One region of the Serratia sp. AS12 genome, then DNA from elsewhere that is predicted to be linked to it. Evidence: predicted binding sites of a transcription regulator. Region 1 holds the regulator's gene; each other region holds the start of a gene.

The links. Region 1 encodes PurR, which represses purine synthesis genes. Its sites were predicted from a motif close to CANGCAAACGTTTGCNTG; they were not measured.
Region 2: the regulator PurR is predicted to act here: its motif matches at 3,338-3,355, upstream of SERAS12_RS22650 (NCS2 family permease).
Region 3: the regulator PurR is predicted to act here: its motif matches at 1,068-1,085, upstream of carA (glutamine-hydrolyzing carbamoyl-phosphate synthase small subunit).
Region 4: the regulator PurR is predicted to act here: its motif matches at 2,312-2,329, upstream of tusA (sulfurtransferase TusA).

Annotation. Positions count from the first base shown of each region.
Region 1 is NC_015566.1:2,295,115-2,299,240, reverse strand. It holds gene SERAS12_RS10755 (C40 family peptidase) at 1-50, shown strand, start outside; gene SERAS12_RS26215 (YnhF family membrane protein) at 265-354, opposite strand; gene purR (HTH-type transcriptional repressor PurR) at 678-1,703, shown strand; gene punR (DNA-binding transcriptional activator PunR) at 1,700-2,644, opposite strand; gene punC (purine nucleoside transporter PunC) at 2,769-3,977, shown strand.
Region 2 is NC_015566.1:4,900,831-4,904,956, forward strand. It holds gene SERAS12_RS22645 (Na+/H+ antiporter) at 4-1,653, opposite strand; gene SERAS12_RS22650 (NCS2 family permease) at 1,839-3,200, opposite strand; gene SERAS12_RS22655 (VOC family protein) at 3,550-3,957, opposite strand; gene SERAS12_RS22660 (glutathione S-transferase family protein) at 4,005-4,126, opposite strand, start outside.
Region 3 is NC_015566.1:716,986-721,111, reverse strand. It holds gene carA (glutamine-hydrolyzing carbamoyl-phosphate synthase small subunit) at 1-844, opposite strand, end outside; gene dapB (4-hydroxy-tetrahydrodipicolinate reductase) at 1,315-2,136, opposite strand; gene SERAS12_RS03295 (glycosyltransferase) at 2,400-3,659, opposite strand; gene SERAS12_RS03290 (TauD/TfdA family dioxygenase) at 3,684-4,126, opposite strand, start outside.
Region 4 is NC_015566.1:191,467-195,592, forward strand. It holds gene glpC (anaerobic glycerol-3-phosphate dehydrogenase subunit GlpC) at 1-362, shown strand, start outside; gene SERAS12_RS00835 (DcrB family lipoprotein) at 410-973, opposite strand; gene SERAS12_RS00840 (GNAT family N-acetyltransferase) at 1,054-1,488, opposite strand; gene SERAS12_RS00845 (7-cyano-7-deazaguanine/7-aminomethyl-7-deazaguanine transporter) at 1,531-2,196, opposite strand; gene tusA (sulfurtransferase TusA) at 2,417-2,662, shown strand; gene SERAS12_RS00855 (zinc/cadmium/mercury/lead-transporting ATPase) at 2,718-4,126, opposite strand, start outside.

The DNA.
Region 1 (4,126 bases):
ACCACTACATTGGCGCCCGCCGTGTGGTAACGCCGAAAACCATTCGATAATCGCCTCCGCGGCTGGCTCTCCCCCCAGCCGCACGCCTCACCGCCTACCTGACCTTAGGCCCTTTCGTCGTTCTCAGACCACAGTTTAACGAAGCCGCATGGAAGACATCCGGGTGTGAGTGAACGGAGCACTTGGGGAAAAATCTGACGTAGCGGCGGGAAAATGCGAACAGGCACAGCGGACTGCGGACTGCGCCTGTGTGACAACCGGGGATCAGTTCAACGCCGCGGTGAAGCTAAAAGCAATAATAACGGCCAGCGCACACACAGTGGTGAACAGTGACATTTTCAGATCGGTATCCATTACAACTCCTTTTCAGACGGGTTATCCCAAGGATAAAAGGCACACAATTAATGCGTCAACCCATTTTCCCACAGTTAGACAATAAAATCTTGTTATCATTTCCCGGTTTATAATACTGATTACCTCTTCCACTTTGGCTCAATATGGGACAAAATTCGCAGTTCACAACTGCGTACCGGCAAAAATGCCCTCCTGACCAAACGCTGACGACTTCAACACACTAAAAACTCAGCTTCGCTTATTTGGAAGAAGGATCTACGCAGGCAAACGATTAACATCACACTTACATGCTGCAACATGTGAGTTCAGGAGTCATTCTTTACATGGCAACGATTAAAGATGTGGCCAAACGCGCTGGCGTTTCCACCACCACCGTTTCGCACGTCATCAATAAGACTCGTTTCGTCGCCGAAGAGACTAAAGCGGCCGTTGCGGCCGCGATCAAAGAGCTGCACTATTCTCCCAGCGCCGTGGCGCGCAGCCTGAAAGTCAATCACACTAAATCTATCGGTCTGCTGGCTACCTCCAGCGAAGCGCCCTATTTCGCCGAAGTGATCGAGGCGGTGGAAAACAGCTGTTACAGCAAAGGCTATACGCTGATCCTGTGTAACTCGCACAATAACCTGGACAAGCAACGCGCTTATCTGGCGATGCTGGCGCAAAAACGCGTCGATGGCCTGCTGGTGATGTGCTCTGAATACCCGGATCAATTGCTGGGGATGCTGGAAGATTACCGTAACATCCCGATGGTGGTCATGGACTGGGGCGCAGCGCGCGGTGATTTTACCGATACCATTATCGACAACGCCTTCGAAGGCGGTTATCTGGCCGGCCGCTATCTGATCGAGCGTGGCCACCGTGAGATTGGCGCCATTCCGGGCCAATTAGCGCGCAATACCGGCGGCGGCCGCCATCAGGGCTTTTTAAAAGCCATGGAAGAAGCCAATATCGAGGTACGCGACGAGTGGATTGTACAGGGTGACTTCGAACCGGAATCCGGCTACAAGGCCATGCACCAGATATTATCGCAGAAACAGCGCCCGACGGCGGTATTCTGCGGCGGCGACATCATGGCAATGGGTGCTATTTGCGCCGCTGATGAGCTGGGGTTACGCGTACCGCAGGATATTTCCGTTATTGGTTACGATAATGTGCGCAACGCCCGCTATTTCACGCCGGCACTGACGACCATCCATCAGCCCAAAGAGCGTTTGGGCGAGATGGCGTTCACCATGCTGCTGGATCGCATCATCAGCAAGCGTGAAGAATCGCAAGTCATTGAAGTACATCCGAAGCTGGTTGAACGCCGCTCGGTCGCCGACGGTCCCTTCATCGATTACCGCCGCTAGTCGCCAGCGCCGGGAGCCAAGGCGGTTTCCGGCGTCACTTCGCTTAACCATTCCTGATTCAAGGTTTCGCTATCCCCCAGATAATCAAGCAGCCAGGCCATCGCCGGCGATGGGGTATTCTGCTGCCAGGTCAGGCAGCATGGGCTGGCGGGAAATGGCTGTTGCAGTTGCAGCGCCACCAACTCGCCACGCTGCACCAACGGCAGCACCTGATGCGCAGGCATCATGCCGACGCACAACCCAGCACACAGACAATCCACCGCAGAGGCCCAATCCGGCACCACCAGCCGCCGTTGATTGTCCAGCGTCCAGGTAACCCGCTTGGGCAGATTGCGTGACGTATCCTCCAGACACAGCGAAGGGAAAGGCCGGAGCTGATCATCATTCAGCAGGCCATCCAACCCCGCTAATGGATGCTGTGGGCTGGCGACACACAACCAACGCATGTCGCCCATGTCGCGAAAGGCAAAACCACCGCCAACCGGCACCGCCCGCGTAGCGCCGATCGCCATATCGGCGCGTCCATCCACCAGCGCATCCCATACGCCGTTAAACACTTCGGGTTGGACCAACAGCTCGACATCGGGGAAATGGCGGTAAAAATCCAGCACCAGCTGACGGCAGCGCTGCGGTTTGACGATGATATCCACCGCGATTTTTAATTGACCACGCCAACCATTGGCCACCTGCTGGCACTGTCTGCGAGTGTCGAGCATTTTTTTGATGACACCGCGCGCTTCCTGAATAAACAGCGTGCCGGCCGGCGTCAGTTCTACATCGCGATGACGCCGTTCAAATAGCGGTACCGCCAGCCATTGTTCCAGTTGCCGCACAGTATAGCTAACCGCCGAAGGCACCCGGTGCAGTTCCTGCGCCGCCGCGCTGAAGCTGCCGGTGCGGGCGACCGCGTCCACTACATCAAGCGAATATTCAGACCACATGGTTTTTGCCTTCAATTTTTTTAACAGCACTTCGCAAATATTACCGTTTCACAAGCAGAGATCCAGCCAGATACACTTGCCGGCGCTAAAAACCTGCGACAATAAAATATTAATGAGAAATACCATGCGAAATTCCTTTGGTTTTATGTTCTATCTTGCCGGCCTGAGCATGCTGGGTTACCTGGCCACCGACATGTATCTGCCCGCCTTTGGCGTCATGCAGCAAGACCTGCAAATTTCCGCCGGTGCAATCAGCGCCAGCCTGAGCATTTTCCTGGCCGGTTTTGCCTTTGCTCAACTGCTCTGGGGACCACTCTCCGATAATTTGGGCCGTAAACCCGTGCTGCTGATTGGCCTGGCATTATTTGCCCTGGGCTGCCTTGGCATGCTGTGGGTGCAAAATGCCGTCCAATTGTGGTCGCTGCGCTTTATCCAGGCGATCGGTGTGTGCTCAGCCGCCGTCACCTGGCAGGCATTGGTCATTGACCGCTACCGTGAAGGCAAGGCCAACCGCGTATTCGCCACCATTATGCCGCTGGTGGCACTTTCGCCTGCGCTGGCGCCGCTGGTCGGTGCCTGGCTGTTGAACCACATGGGATGGCGGGCCATTTTCGCCGTGCTGCTGGGTATCACCGTCATTTTGCTGCTGCCGACGCTGTTACTGAAGGAAAGCGCCAAAAGCGCGCCATTGGCCACTCAGAAAAACACCCTGAGTTTCTTCCAACTGCTGAAGTCGCCGGTATTCAGCGGTAACGTCACCATTTTTGCCGCCTGCTCTGCCGGCTTTTTTGCCTGGCTCACCGGTTCGCCGTTTATTCTTGGCGATATGGGCTACAGCCCCAATGATATAGGCCTGAGCTATGTGCCGCAGACGCTGGCTTTCTTATTGGGCGGTTACGGTTGCCGTACGGCATTAAACCGCATGAATGGCAACACCCTGCTGCCATGGCTGCTGGTAGGTTATGGCATTAGTATGGTGGCGTTATATCTGGTGGCGACATTGACCGAACCCACGCTCACCACGTTGCTGATTCCATTCTGCCTGATGGCGCTGGTCAACGGAGCCTGCTACCCGATCGTAGTGGCGAATGCGTTGATGCCGTTCCCGGAAGGCACCGGTAAAGCCGCAGCGCTGCAAAATACCCTGCAATTGGGCCTGTGCTTTGTAGCGAGCCTATTGGTTTCGGCCTTTATAGCCCAACCGCTGTTGGCAACGGTAACGGTGATGGTTTCAACGGTGGTCTTAGCCGCGTTGGGGTACATGTTGCAACGGGGAAAAGTGATCGATAATTCGCAGGCAGGGCGACAGGAACATGCTAACTCTGCGTCATAATTACCTGCACTAATAATCACTTAAAGAATATTTTTGCCGAGTGCGATTTACGGTTGAGTAAGCGCCTCGGCAAGCCTATACTCAAAACGACCTTTTAAAATAACACTTTTATAGTCTTATTATCACAAGTAGCTGTTGTGTACGCGTAT
Region 2 (4,126 bases), 2.6 Mb from region 1:
GCATTACCCTTCGCGCTCTATCAGCAGCGCTTCCAGCAGGTCGAGATCGTGCAACAGCTTTTGCAGCGTCTCGTTGCTGATTTTCTGCGTTGCGCGCAGGTGATACAGCTCCCCACGCTCGGCGCGAAGCGCGGTCAGGCGGAAGCGTCGCTCGAGGTTCTCCAGCATCAGCGCATTTTCGATATCGTCTTTGGTGGTGATGCGCCGCCGCAACGTGCCCACGACCCGTGAACTGATCTCTTTCAGCACCTGCGGGTCGATGTTTTCTTCTACATCGACGGCCAGGCGTTCTTCCATCTTGTTGATGCTTTCGATCGCCACTTCCGCCGCCATGGCAATCGCCATCCGCTCCTCGCTCTTGCTGGCGCTCTTGTCCGCCACCACTACGCCGCGCAGCAGCAACGGCAATGCCAGCACGCCGACGATCAGTGAAAGCAGGATCACGCCGGCAGCGATAAACACCAACTGATAGCGCGCCGGGAAGGCGGTGCCGTCACTTAGCAGCAGCGGAATCGACAGCACGCCGGCCAGCGTGATTGCCCCGCGCACCCCAGCGAACGACGCTATCCAAAGCTCACGCGTACTGTAATCGCCAAACTGCAGCGGCCGTTTTTTCATAAAGCGTCGGCTGGCGTTTTTCATCAGCCACAACCAGGTAAAGCGCAACAACAACAACGCTGCGTAGATAATCGCCACGTCGGCGAACAGGTACCAGGTCTGAATGGTCGGATCCAGCTCTGCCTGCAGGATTGAGGTTTCCAGGATCCCCGGCAGTTGCAGGCCCAACATGATGAACACCATGCCGTTAAACACGAACTCCAGCATCGCCCAGACGCTATTGGCACGCAGGCGCATCGCCAATGGCGCATTGCGGATCACGCCGGACTGGCTGATGGTCATCCCCGCGGCAACCGCGGCCAGAATGCCGGAGACGCCGATGTGTTCGGCAATCAGATAAGAAGCGAACGGCAACAGCAGCAGGAACACGATTTGCGTGGCCGGATCATCGCCGCTCCAGCGGCTCATCATCCGCAGCGATTTGCTGTAACACCAGGTGACAGCCACACCGGCCAGCAGACCGCCGATAGCGACCTTGAGAAATTCCAGAGTGGCACCGCCCACGGTAAACACCATGGTGCCCATCGCCACCGCGATGGCGAACTTGAGTGAAACCAGGCCGGACGCATCGTTCATCAGCGCCTCGCCTTCCAGCACGCCCATGATCGGTTTCGGAATGCGCCCTTTGCCGACAATGCCGCCCAGCGCCACGGCGTCCGTTGGCGACAGCACCGCCGCCAGCGCAAACGCCGCCACCAGCGGTATGCCCGGCACCATGGCGTAAATCAGGTAACCGATACCGACCACGGTAAGCAACACCAGCACCAGCGCCAGCCCCAAAATTTCACGGCCGTGATGCAGAAATTCACGCGTTGGGGTTTTCCAACCGTCGGCAAACAGCAGCGGCGGGATAAACAGCACCAGGAACAGTTCGGGGTCAAAGTCGACATGCAGCCCGAAATGCGGCCACGCCAGCAGAGCCCCGATGGCAATTTGCATTAACGGCAGCGGTATCTGGAACGGCAACATACGTGTCACCACCCCGGACAGGGAAACCACCAGGATCAAAATGAGGATTGTAAAAAATATTTCCATGCTTTCCTTAGACTCTCGGGTTCAGACTACATCTCTGATATATACCCCGATAGTAGATCACTTTTTTTACAGCGATTAAAGCTTGTTGTGCCTTTCAAAACGCAGCACAGAAAGAAGAAGACTTTTCTGAAGGGGGAATGCAGTCAGACTTTCCCCCACCCAACGGGAGGGGGAAACACAGAAGATTAAATCGCCCAGCCACCGGCGTAGAACGCCACCAGTGCGACGGCGATCAGCACGGTACCGATATTCAGCCTGCGCCATTCACCGGAGCAAATGCGGCCAATCACCAGCGAGCTGAAGCCCAGCATGATACCGGTGACGATGTTACAGGTCAGCACGATAAACACCGCGCACAGCAGGCCGGACATGGCGTCGACAAAGTCGTTGAAGTCCAGCTTGGTGACGTTGCTCAACATCAGCAGGCCGACGTACATCAGCGCCGGTGCGGTAGCGTAAATCGGCACCAGATAAGACAGCGGCGACAGGAACAGGATCAGCAGGAACAGCAGGCCGACCACGGTTGCGGTCAGGCCGGTTTTACCGCCCGCTGCGGTGCCCGCTGCGGATTCGATATAGACCGCCGCCGGGGCTGCGCCCACCAGGCCGGAGAAAATGCTGCTCAGGGAATCCGAAGTCAGCGCCTTGCCGCCGTTGATGATCTGCCCGTCCTTATCCAGCAGGTTGGCCTGGCCGGCCACCGCGCGAATGGTGCCGGTAGCGTCAAACACTGCGGTCATCACCAGTGCCAGCACGCTCGGCAACACCACAGGTTGCAACGCACCCATAATATCCAGGCTGAAGATCAACGAATGACCATTGGCGTCCGCCAGGCTTGGCATGGCGAACAGCCCCTGATATTTCACCGCTGGGTCAAACAGCAGGCCAATCACCGAAATGGCGATGATCACCAGCAGAATACCGCCGGGCACACGCAGTTTTTCCAACCCGAAAATCACCGCCAGGCCAAGCAACGTCATCACCACCGGGAAAGAGGTGAATGCGCCCAGCGCCACCGGCAGGCCATCCAGCGGGTTCTTCACTACCAGACCCACGCCGTTGGCGGCGATCAGCAGCAGGAACAGACCGATGCCGATACCGGTACCGTGCGCCACGCCCATCGGCAGATTGCGCAAGATCCAGGAACGGATGCCGGTTATCGAGATAATGGTGAACAGCACGCCCATCAGGAATACCGCGCCCAGCGCCACCGGAATGCTGATGTGCTGGCCCAGCACCAGACTGAAAGCGGTGAAGGCGGTCAGGGAAATCGCACAACCGATGGCCATCGGCAGATTAGCCCATAACCCCATCAGCAATGAACCGAGGCCGGCGACCAGGCAGGTGGCAACAAACACCGCCGTTGGCGGAAAGCCCGCTTTACCCAACATGCTCGGCACCACGATCACCGAGTAAACCATCGCCAGGAAGGTGGTTAATCCCGCCACCACTTCCTGACGCACGGAGCTGCCGCGTGCGGAAATATTAAAATAGCCATCAAGCCCGCCTTTTGGTTTAACGGCGTTGTTCGCTTGAGAATTCGACATGTTGCTGTCCCCTGTGTTTCATTGCCAGCCCGTTTCAAAAGGCTTGTTATTCCGCCCGCGCATGTTCATTACGGAATCTTTTCCATCACGTTGGCTTCCCTGCCCTTCGGCCGCGCCGCCCGTTGGCGCCGCGTAAAAAGGCAAACGTTTAACTCTCATCGCGTGATGCGGGTGATTAATGGTGGTTTATTCAAGGCAAACGATTATCCGGCCTTCCATACCCTCTGATCAACCAAAGATCGCGGCAATTCATGCAGAAAAGCGTCGAGATCAATCATTATCGAAAAGGCGAGATTTGTCACATAGGTAAATCCGATGGGGCGCCCCCGGCTCAGGGGGCAAAAACCGGTTACTGAGCCTGTGCGGCTTTTTCATCCATGTACATCAGTTCCCAGATGTGGCCGTCCAAATCCTGGAAACCGTGGCCGTACATAAAACCGTAATCCTGCGGCTGATTATAGGTATTGCCGCCGGCGGCAATCGCCTTGCGCACCAGGCTGTCCACCGCCGCCCGGCTGGGCTGCGACAGGCAAACCAGCACTTCGGTCGCCCTCCTGGCATCGCCAATCGGGTTCGGGGTGAACATTTTGAATTTATCGTGAGTCAGCAACATCACATAAATGGTCTCGCTGACCACCATGCAGGCGGCGGTATCATCGGTAAACTGCTGATTAAAGCTGAAACCCAACTGGGTGAAAAACTCGGTGGATGCGGGCAAGTTGTCCACCGGCAGGTTAACAAAAATTTGCGTAGCCATAGGCTATCTCCGAACAGACGTTAACCCGTCAAGTATAGATCATGCCCTCAGCTCAGCAATTCATAAGGGCCGCCCTGCTCCAGCGCCCGCTGGTAGGCTGGCCGGGAATGAATACGCTGCAGATAACCGCGCAGCTTCGGGCAATTGTCCAGCGAACCGCGCGCCGCCA
Region 3 (4,126 bases), 1.6 Mb from region 1:
TCGCGCCGCTGGCCAGTGCCAGCAACTGGTGGCCGAGGCAGATGCCGAACACCGGAATGTCGGTTTCCAGGAACTGTTTGATGGCCGTGATGGCGTAATCGCAAGGCTCCGGGTCGCCCGGGCCGTTGGACAGGAAAATGCCGTCCGGATTCATCTTCAATACTTCATCTGCCGGGGTCTGCGCCGGCACCACCGTCAGGCGGCAACCGCGATCCACCAACATGCGCAGGATGTTGCGCTTGGCGCCGTAGTCGTAAGCCACCACGTGGAACGGCAGCTCGGAGGCCGGCTTGGCTTCCGGCAGCTCACCTTCAAGCGTCCAGCTACCCTGCTGCCAGCTGTAGGCTTCTTTGGTGGTCACTTCTTTCGCCAGATCCATGCCTTTCAAACCCGGGAAACCCTGCGCCTTGGCCAGCGCCAGCGCGGCGTCCGGTGAGTCGGCGGCGATGATGCAGCCGTTCTGTGCGCCTTTCTCGCGCAACAGGCGGGTCAGCTTGCGGGTATCGATATCGGCAATCGCCACGATGTTATGACGCTTCAGGTATTCAGACAGGCCTTCTTCGCTGCGGTAGTTGCTGGCAATCAAAGGGAGATCACGAATGACAAGGCCTTGGGCGTGTACCGCGGAGGATTCTTCGTCGGAAGCATTGGTGCCGACATTGCCGATATGAGGATAAGTAAGAGTAACGATCTGGCGAGAGTAGGAAGGATCAGTGAGGATTTCTTGATAGCCGGTCATCGACGTATTGAAGACCACTTCCCCCACTGCCGTACCCTCTGCCCCGATGGCCCGACCGTGGAATTGGGTTCCGTCTTCCAGAACCAATAGCGCTGACTTAATCAAAACACCCTCCGAGGAATAATCAATCACAATATCTGCATATTAATTCAGATATCGCGATCTAAATCAATGCAAAAACCGCCCTCAAGGCCAATTTTTGGCAAATTGGGCGCATTTTAATGATGAGTGCTCCGCTTGTCTACCCAAAGCGCCATTTTTTCTCTTATTTTCGCACTTCTCAACGTTTAATAGGGTCAGCAGCCATAAAAACACAGCTAAACTCGGGTGGGTAAACGGTTGCGAGGAAGAATGACAAAAAATCACCTTTCCAACGGTCTGTTATCGGTTAAAAAGTATCTATCAGGGAGATTACTCGCCATAAAACACAAGTAAACTATAAAAAATAATGATTAACCAACAAAAAACAGACAAACTCTTCATTTTTAATGTTAAAAAAAAGGACAATGAAATTATTGTCCTTTAATCATAGCCTTATGATCAATACAACCACATCACGATGGTATTCAAATCGATTATAACCGGTCCAATCCGAGCACGTCGCGCATATCAAACAAACCTTTATCGTGGCTATTCAACCAAGACGCCGCCCGAACCGCACCGGTGGCAAAAGTCATGCGACTGGAGGCTTTATGGGTGATTTCTACCCGTTCACCGATGTCGGCAAACATGGCGGTATGCTCCCCGACGATATCGCCGGCACGGATGGTGGCGAAGCCTATGCTCTTGGGATCGCGTTCGCCGGTATAACCTTCGCGCGCATAGACGGCGCACTCTTTCAGGTCACGCCCCAGCGCGCCGGCAATCGCCTCGCCCATCGCCAACGCCGTGCCCGAAGGGGCATCCACTTTATGGCGGTGGTGCGCTTCAACAATCTCAATGTCGGTGTAGTCGCCCATCACCTGCGCGGCTTTTTCCAACAGTTTCAGCACCAGGTTGACGCCCACGCTGAAGTTGGCGGCGAACACGATGCCAATCTGCTGGGCAGCCGCGCGGATGGCCTCTTTGCCTGCATCGTCAAAACCGGTGGTGCCGATCACCATCGCCTTGTGATGTTCGACGCAGAAAGCCAGATACGCCAGCGTGCTTTCCGGGCGGGTGAAGTCGATCAGAATATCAAAGTCATCGACGACCTTTTCCAGGCTATCGCTGACGGTAACGCCCAGCCTGCCCACGCCTGCCAGTTCGCCGGCATCGGTGCCGATCAGACTTGAACCCGGGCGCGACACTGCAGCCCCCAACACCACGCCCTGCACCTGATGTACCGCCTGGATCAATTGGCGCCCCATGCGGCCGCCGGAACCCGCAATCGCAATGCGGATTTGTGAATCAGTCATGCTTGCTCTCTTCTTGATTAGACGCCTACTCCATAGGCTATAGGTTTAGGGTAACTGCCCCATCTGATCACCGCCAGAAGATTCATTTCATAATTAGAAAATTATGATATCCCCCGCTTTTCATCAGTAATGTTGTCAATGGGTTAACAACTGGTCAAATAAAAACCGTTTTTTAATTGTACATAATCATGCAAATTTGATGAGAGAAACCTGCATAAAAAAAGGCGCCGCAAAGGGCGCCCAGAAGAACTCGATGACGACTTTCAGCCGGTTAAGGCTGCCACCTCTTCGGCAATCGCCGCCAATGCATCATGACGGGCATAGTCGGCCTGTACCAGCGCCGCGCGCTGCCGATAAACCGGCTGTGACAGGACCTGCTGCACGGCCTGTCGCAGTTGCGCCTCATCCGGCTCGCTGGTATGCAGGTTAATCCCGCAGCCCGCAGCCACCACCCGAGAAGCCGCCTCGAGCTTATCCTCACCGGTACCGGCGACAATCAAGGGCACACCGTGATCCAGCGCGTAGTTGATCGAGCCATAACCGCCATTGGTGATCAACAGCGCCGCCTGCGGCAGCCAGTGCTCGAAAGAGATAAACTCCCGTACTCTGGCGTTGTCCGGCAGTTGCGCCAACACCCCATCAACCGGGCGGCCGCCGGTGGTCGCCAGCACCCGCACCGGTAACCCGGCCAGCGCTTTTAGCGTCGGAACCATCAACTGGTGCAGATCGACATTCGCCAACGTACCCTGCGTCACGATAACCAACGGGCGAGGATCCGTTTCATCCCACTCGCCCCCGCCTTGTTGCGCCGCCACCGCACTGCGCAACGGGCCGATAAATCGCACGCCTGCCGGCAGATCGTCACGCGAATACTCCAGCGCCGGGGTAGCCAGTTGCAAAAAGCGATCGCAGCCGCCTATCAACGCATCCGTGAACGGCCGTTGCAGCGGCCCGCCGCCGGATTGCACCATCGCGGTGTTGAAGCTCTGCTGTACCTCATCGATCAAGGCACGAGTGGCTTCGTCCACCAACTGTTCACGTTGCAGTTCGTGCGGCAACAGCGCCGGGGGAATGCGCGGCCCGTAAAAGATGGAATCTTCGGACGAGAACGACAACGGCGTCACGCCAATACCGATCACCGGCAGGCGCTCGGTGACCTGCAACAGCGGCAATACTCCGTAGAAGCAGTTTTCCACCATCAACAGATCGGTCACCTCGGCGGCTATCGCCGCCCTCAGTTGCCGGTCCAGCAACGGGATCGGCGCGGCGAAGAAATCTTTCAGCGCCAGCGCCATCTGCGCATTGCCCGGTGGTAGCGCGGCGCGTTCGGGAAAATGCTGCTCCAGGTAGCGATAATCGAAATCCACCTGCGCATCGAAAGGCACAAACTGTGCGCCCACCGCTTCGGCGCGTTCGCGGAACAGCGCACCGGTCATCACTCGCACCCGGTGGCCCTGCGCAATCAGGTAACGGGCAATCCCCAGCATCGGGTAAACGTGCCCTGGGGTGGCGACGGCCGCCATCAGTATCCTTGCCATAATGTCCTGTTAAGCCTCTGCGTTGGCCGGCTTCAGCGCCAGGTTGGCGCACACCGGGTTGCTCTGAATATGCACGCGCTGCAGATGACGGGCGGAGCGGGCGGTGAAACCTTCACGGCCGTGCAGCAGCGAGAAGTTATCCGCGACCACCACATCGCCCTGCTGCCACTGGTGGGCGTAATAATGGCGGGGATCGTAAAGATGCTGTTGCAGAGTCTGATGGAAAGCCTCCTGCTCTTCTTGCGGAACGCCATGATATTCAAGCGCATGCTGGTTAAGGAACTTCTTGCCCTCCGTCGGCGGTTCGTTGTAACGCATGATTAACCCGCTGCCGCTCGGATGCGTCACCACCAGCGGCGAACATACCTCGCCGCCATAGTGAACCACTTGCTTGATCCGATAAGAAATGGACACCTTCAGCCACTGGGCCAACAGCGACTCATCGGCATTGG
Region 4 (4,126 bases), 2.1 Mb from region 1:
TGATCAACCAGGGCCGCACTCTGCCGCTGAAGCGCACGCCGTTACGGGTGGCGTATCATACGCCGTGCCATATGGAGAAAATGGGCTGGACTGCCTATACGCTGGAGCTGTTGCGGCAAATTCCGGGCTTGGAGCTGGTGGTGCTGGATTCGCAGTGTTGCGGTATTGCCGGTACTTACGGGTTTAAATCGGAGAACTATGCGACTTCGCAGGGGATTGGCGCTTCGCTGTTTCGCCAGATAGAGGAAAGCGGTGTGGATATGGTGGTGACCGACTGCGAAACCTGCAAGTGGCAAATCGAGATGTCGACCGGCAAAGGCTGTGAACATCCGATCACCCTGCTGGCGCGGGCATTGGCATAATCGGTGATGAGGTGGCGAAACGGGGCCGGCATGCCGACCCCCTAAGGTTACTGCTTCAGTTTCAAGGTGCTGATGATGCCTTCGGCTTCACTTTGCGCCTGCTGTTGGTTATCTGCCGGCAGCGTGACCTGAATGGTCAGCATCTTGTTATCCAGCGTGCCGATCAGGATTGAAGAGTAGGCTTTCTCGCCGCCGCTGGTGATGATGCTGTCCAGTTGACGCAGAGGGACACCGTTAACGTCGATGGCTTTGTTGGTAATCACCTGCAGATTAGCGTCACGCGAGCGCTGGGTGTCTTCCAGACGCTTGGCCAGGGTTTCCAGGTTGTCGGCGGTCTTGTCGCCGAGGATCACGATCACCGCGCGCTGGCCGGTGCTGTCGGCGTAAACGTGCATGTTGTTCGCCTGGTTGCCCAGCTTGCCGCTCTGGTCCGCCATGCCGGCCGGCAGAGTGAACGCCAGTTTACCGTCCAGTAAACTCACCTGTTGCCCGGCCGGTGCGCTGGCTGCAGCACCGCCCGCCGGCGCCTTGGTGTCTTTGGTGTCGCCGTCACAGGCCGCCAGGCCAAGCACTAACAGGCTGATACCCATCAATTTTGCTACTTTACGCATTGGGCTTCCTTCTTCCTTTCAGGTAGGTTTTTACTGCCGTATCGCAACCTATTCCACGTTGAAATGCAAGGCAGATGTTGTCACAAGGTTTTTTCAAGTAATAGCCGATAATCAGCCACTTCGCCTTTCTTTTCCAGCTGAACAATCTGATAGTGATGGCCGATGAGCATCATCAGCATCGCCTGGAACCTATTGCGTGTTTTCACCCTCATCTGGCGATAGCCCTGAGCCTGCGCCCAGCGTTCCTGTTCGGCCAATAAGGCCCGCGCCACGCCGTGGCGGCGAAACGCCGGCAGCACGCCGCCCAGCCAGCTGTAAAATACCTTTTCTTGCGTCTGATAGCCCAGTTTGAAACCGGCGGGTTGGCCGCCAATCTCGGCGATCAGCAGATGGCAGGCGGACGGCCCGACGCGTTGCTGTAAATCGGCCAGGTTATGCAGGCCACCGAATTCGGGGATTTGTTGATACAGGGCGTGGATTTCTTCGAAGGTAGCGTGGCGGGTGATTACTGTCATTGGCGGCCTCCTTAGGGTGCAGGCCGCCAATGATAACACGGCTCAGTTCGCTTGCAGGTCGCCGTCATTGCGGCGAACGGCAATGCGCTTAAGCAGCATATTCAGGAGTACGCCGTACATCGGCAGGAAGAACAGCAGGCAGATCAGAACCTTGAAGCTGTAATCCACCAGCGCGATCTCCACCCAGTTATTGGCCATAAAGGCATCGCTGCTCTTATAAAACGCAATAAAGAAGAACGACAGGGTATCGCTGATATTGCCGAGGAACATTGCCGCAGCAGGAGCAACCCACCAGGCGCTGCGTTGGCGCAGCCGGTTGAAAACGTGTACGTCGAGGATCTGACCGAGCACGTAAGCCATAAAGCTGGCGATGGCGATACGTGCCACAAACAGGTTAAAGCTGCCCAACGCGGCAAAGCCCTGCCATTCGCCCTGATAGGTGACGGTAGAAATCACGTACGAGATGAACAGCGCCGGGACCATTACCGAAAGAATGATACGCCGTGCCAGCGGGGCACCGAAAATACGCACCGTCAGATCGGTTGCCAGGAAGATGAACGGAAAGGTAAAGGCCCCCCAGGTGGTATGGAAACCGAAAACGGTAATCGGCAACTGCACCAGGTAGTTACTGGAGGTAATGATGACAATATGGAACAGCGATAGCCAGACCAACGCGGTGAGGCGCTGCTGAGCGGTAAACGAATACATGTTGTAGCCTTTTTAGTCGTGGGGTGAGGGAACCCAGAGTTTCTTGTCGCAACAGCAAAATGCGCTGCGCGGCGGCATGATACGTGTTTGCGCAACCAATGCAATGGCTAAATTTAACGCAAACGTTAACGTATCTTGCGCAGAAAAACTACCGGCGTAAACTAGGCGCCAATGAGATGCGGCGGGCGTTCGCCGATCGCTTTTGATCGAGAAAAATTGCATGACTGACTTATTTGCCCTGGCAGACCAGACGCTTGATGCGCTGGGGCTGCGCTGTCCGGAACCGGTGATGATGGTGCGCAAGACCGTACGTCATATGGATGACGGTCAAACCCTGTTGATTATTGCCGATGATCCGGCCACCACCCGCGACATTCCGGGCTTCTGCCGCTTTATGGAGCACACGCTGGTGGCGCAGGAAACCGACAAGGCGCCGTACCGCTACCTGTTACGCAAGGGCGTCTGATCGATGTGAGTTGCACCTCAGGGGGAATTGATTCACCCCTGAGGTATGCCGTTGCCTAGTTGCGTTTCTTCAGCAAGCGCAGTGCGTTGGCGGTGACCAGTGCGGTAGCGCCAGAGTCCGCCAGCACCGCCAGCCACAACCCGGTCATCCCCAGCAGTGTGGTGATCAGGAATATCCCTTTCAGCCCCAGCGCAATGGTGATGTTTTGCCGGATATTGGCATGGGTAGCGCGTGAGATGCGGATCATTTCTGCCACACCGACCAGCCGATTATGGGTCAGCGCCGCGTCCGCTGTTTCCAGCGCCACGTCGGTGCCGCTGCCCATGGCGATGCCGATGCTGGAGGCTTTCATCGCCGGCGCATCGTTGATGCCGTCACCGATCATCGCCGTCGGGCGCAGTTCGCTCAGTTCGGTCACCGCCTTCACTTTATCTTCCGGCAGCAGCCCGGCTCGGTAATCGATCCCCAGTTCCGCGGCAATCGCCGCTGCCGCACGCGGGTTATCGCCGGTCAACATCACCCCGTGAATCCCCAGTGCGTTCAGTTCGGCAATGGCCTGTTTGGCGTCGCTACGCAACGTATCACGCAGTGCCAGCAGGCCGATCGCTACACCGCTTTCCAACACCACCACCGCCGTTTTGCCGGCGTTTTCCAGTTTTTCTACCTGGCTTTGCAACAAGGCGTCGAGCTGGCCTGCCGCCAGTTTACTCGGCGCGCTGATCAACAGAGTTTTACCGTCAACCACGCCTTCCACCCCAACCCCCGCCAGAGCGCGACGCGCCTGAGCCGGCGGCAGTGGCGCACCATATTGCTCGGCCCGTTTGATAATCGCCTGCGCCAGCGGATGATGAGAGCCGGTTTCTACCGCGGCAGCCAGGGTTAGCAACTGCTGTTCGCTGATGCCGTTGATCGGAAGTACATCCGTGACCCTGGGTTTGCCTTCCGTCAGCGTGCCGGTTTTATCGAAGGCGATGGTTTGCACCTGGCCCAGCTGTTCCAGCGCCGCGCCGCCTTTAATCAGGGCGCCGCGCCGAGTGGCCGCCGCCAGCCCGGAGGTAATCGCCGCCGGGGTGGAGATGACCAGCGCACAAGGACAGCCGATAAGCAGCAGGGTCAGGCCGCGGTAAATCCAGATATCCCAGGGCTGTGACAGCAGCAGCGGCGGCACCAGGATCACCGCAACGGCCAGCAGCATAATCGCTGGCGTGTAATAACTGCTGAACCGGTCAAGGAAACGTTCGATAGGCGCACGGCGTTCTTCGGCCTCTTCGATCAACTGCAGAATGCGGTCGATGGCGTTTTTGCCCGGCTCGGAAATCACCTTCATCTGCGCAGCCTGATCGACCGACAGGCTACCCGCCGCGACTTTCTGGCCCTGCTGACGTTCGACCGGCACCGATTCGCCGGTCAGGGCGCTTTCGTCGAAACTGGCGAACGGGTTGAGCAGTTCGGCATCGGCCGGAA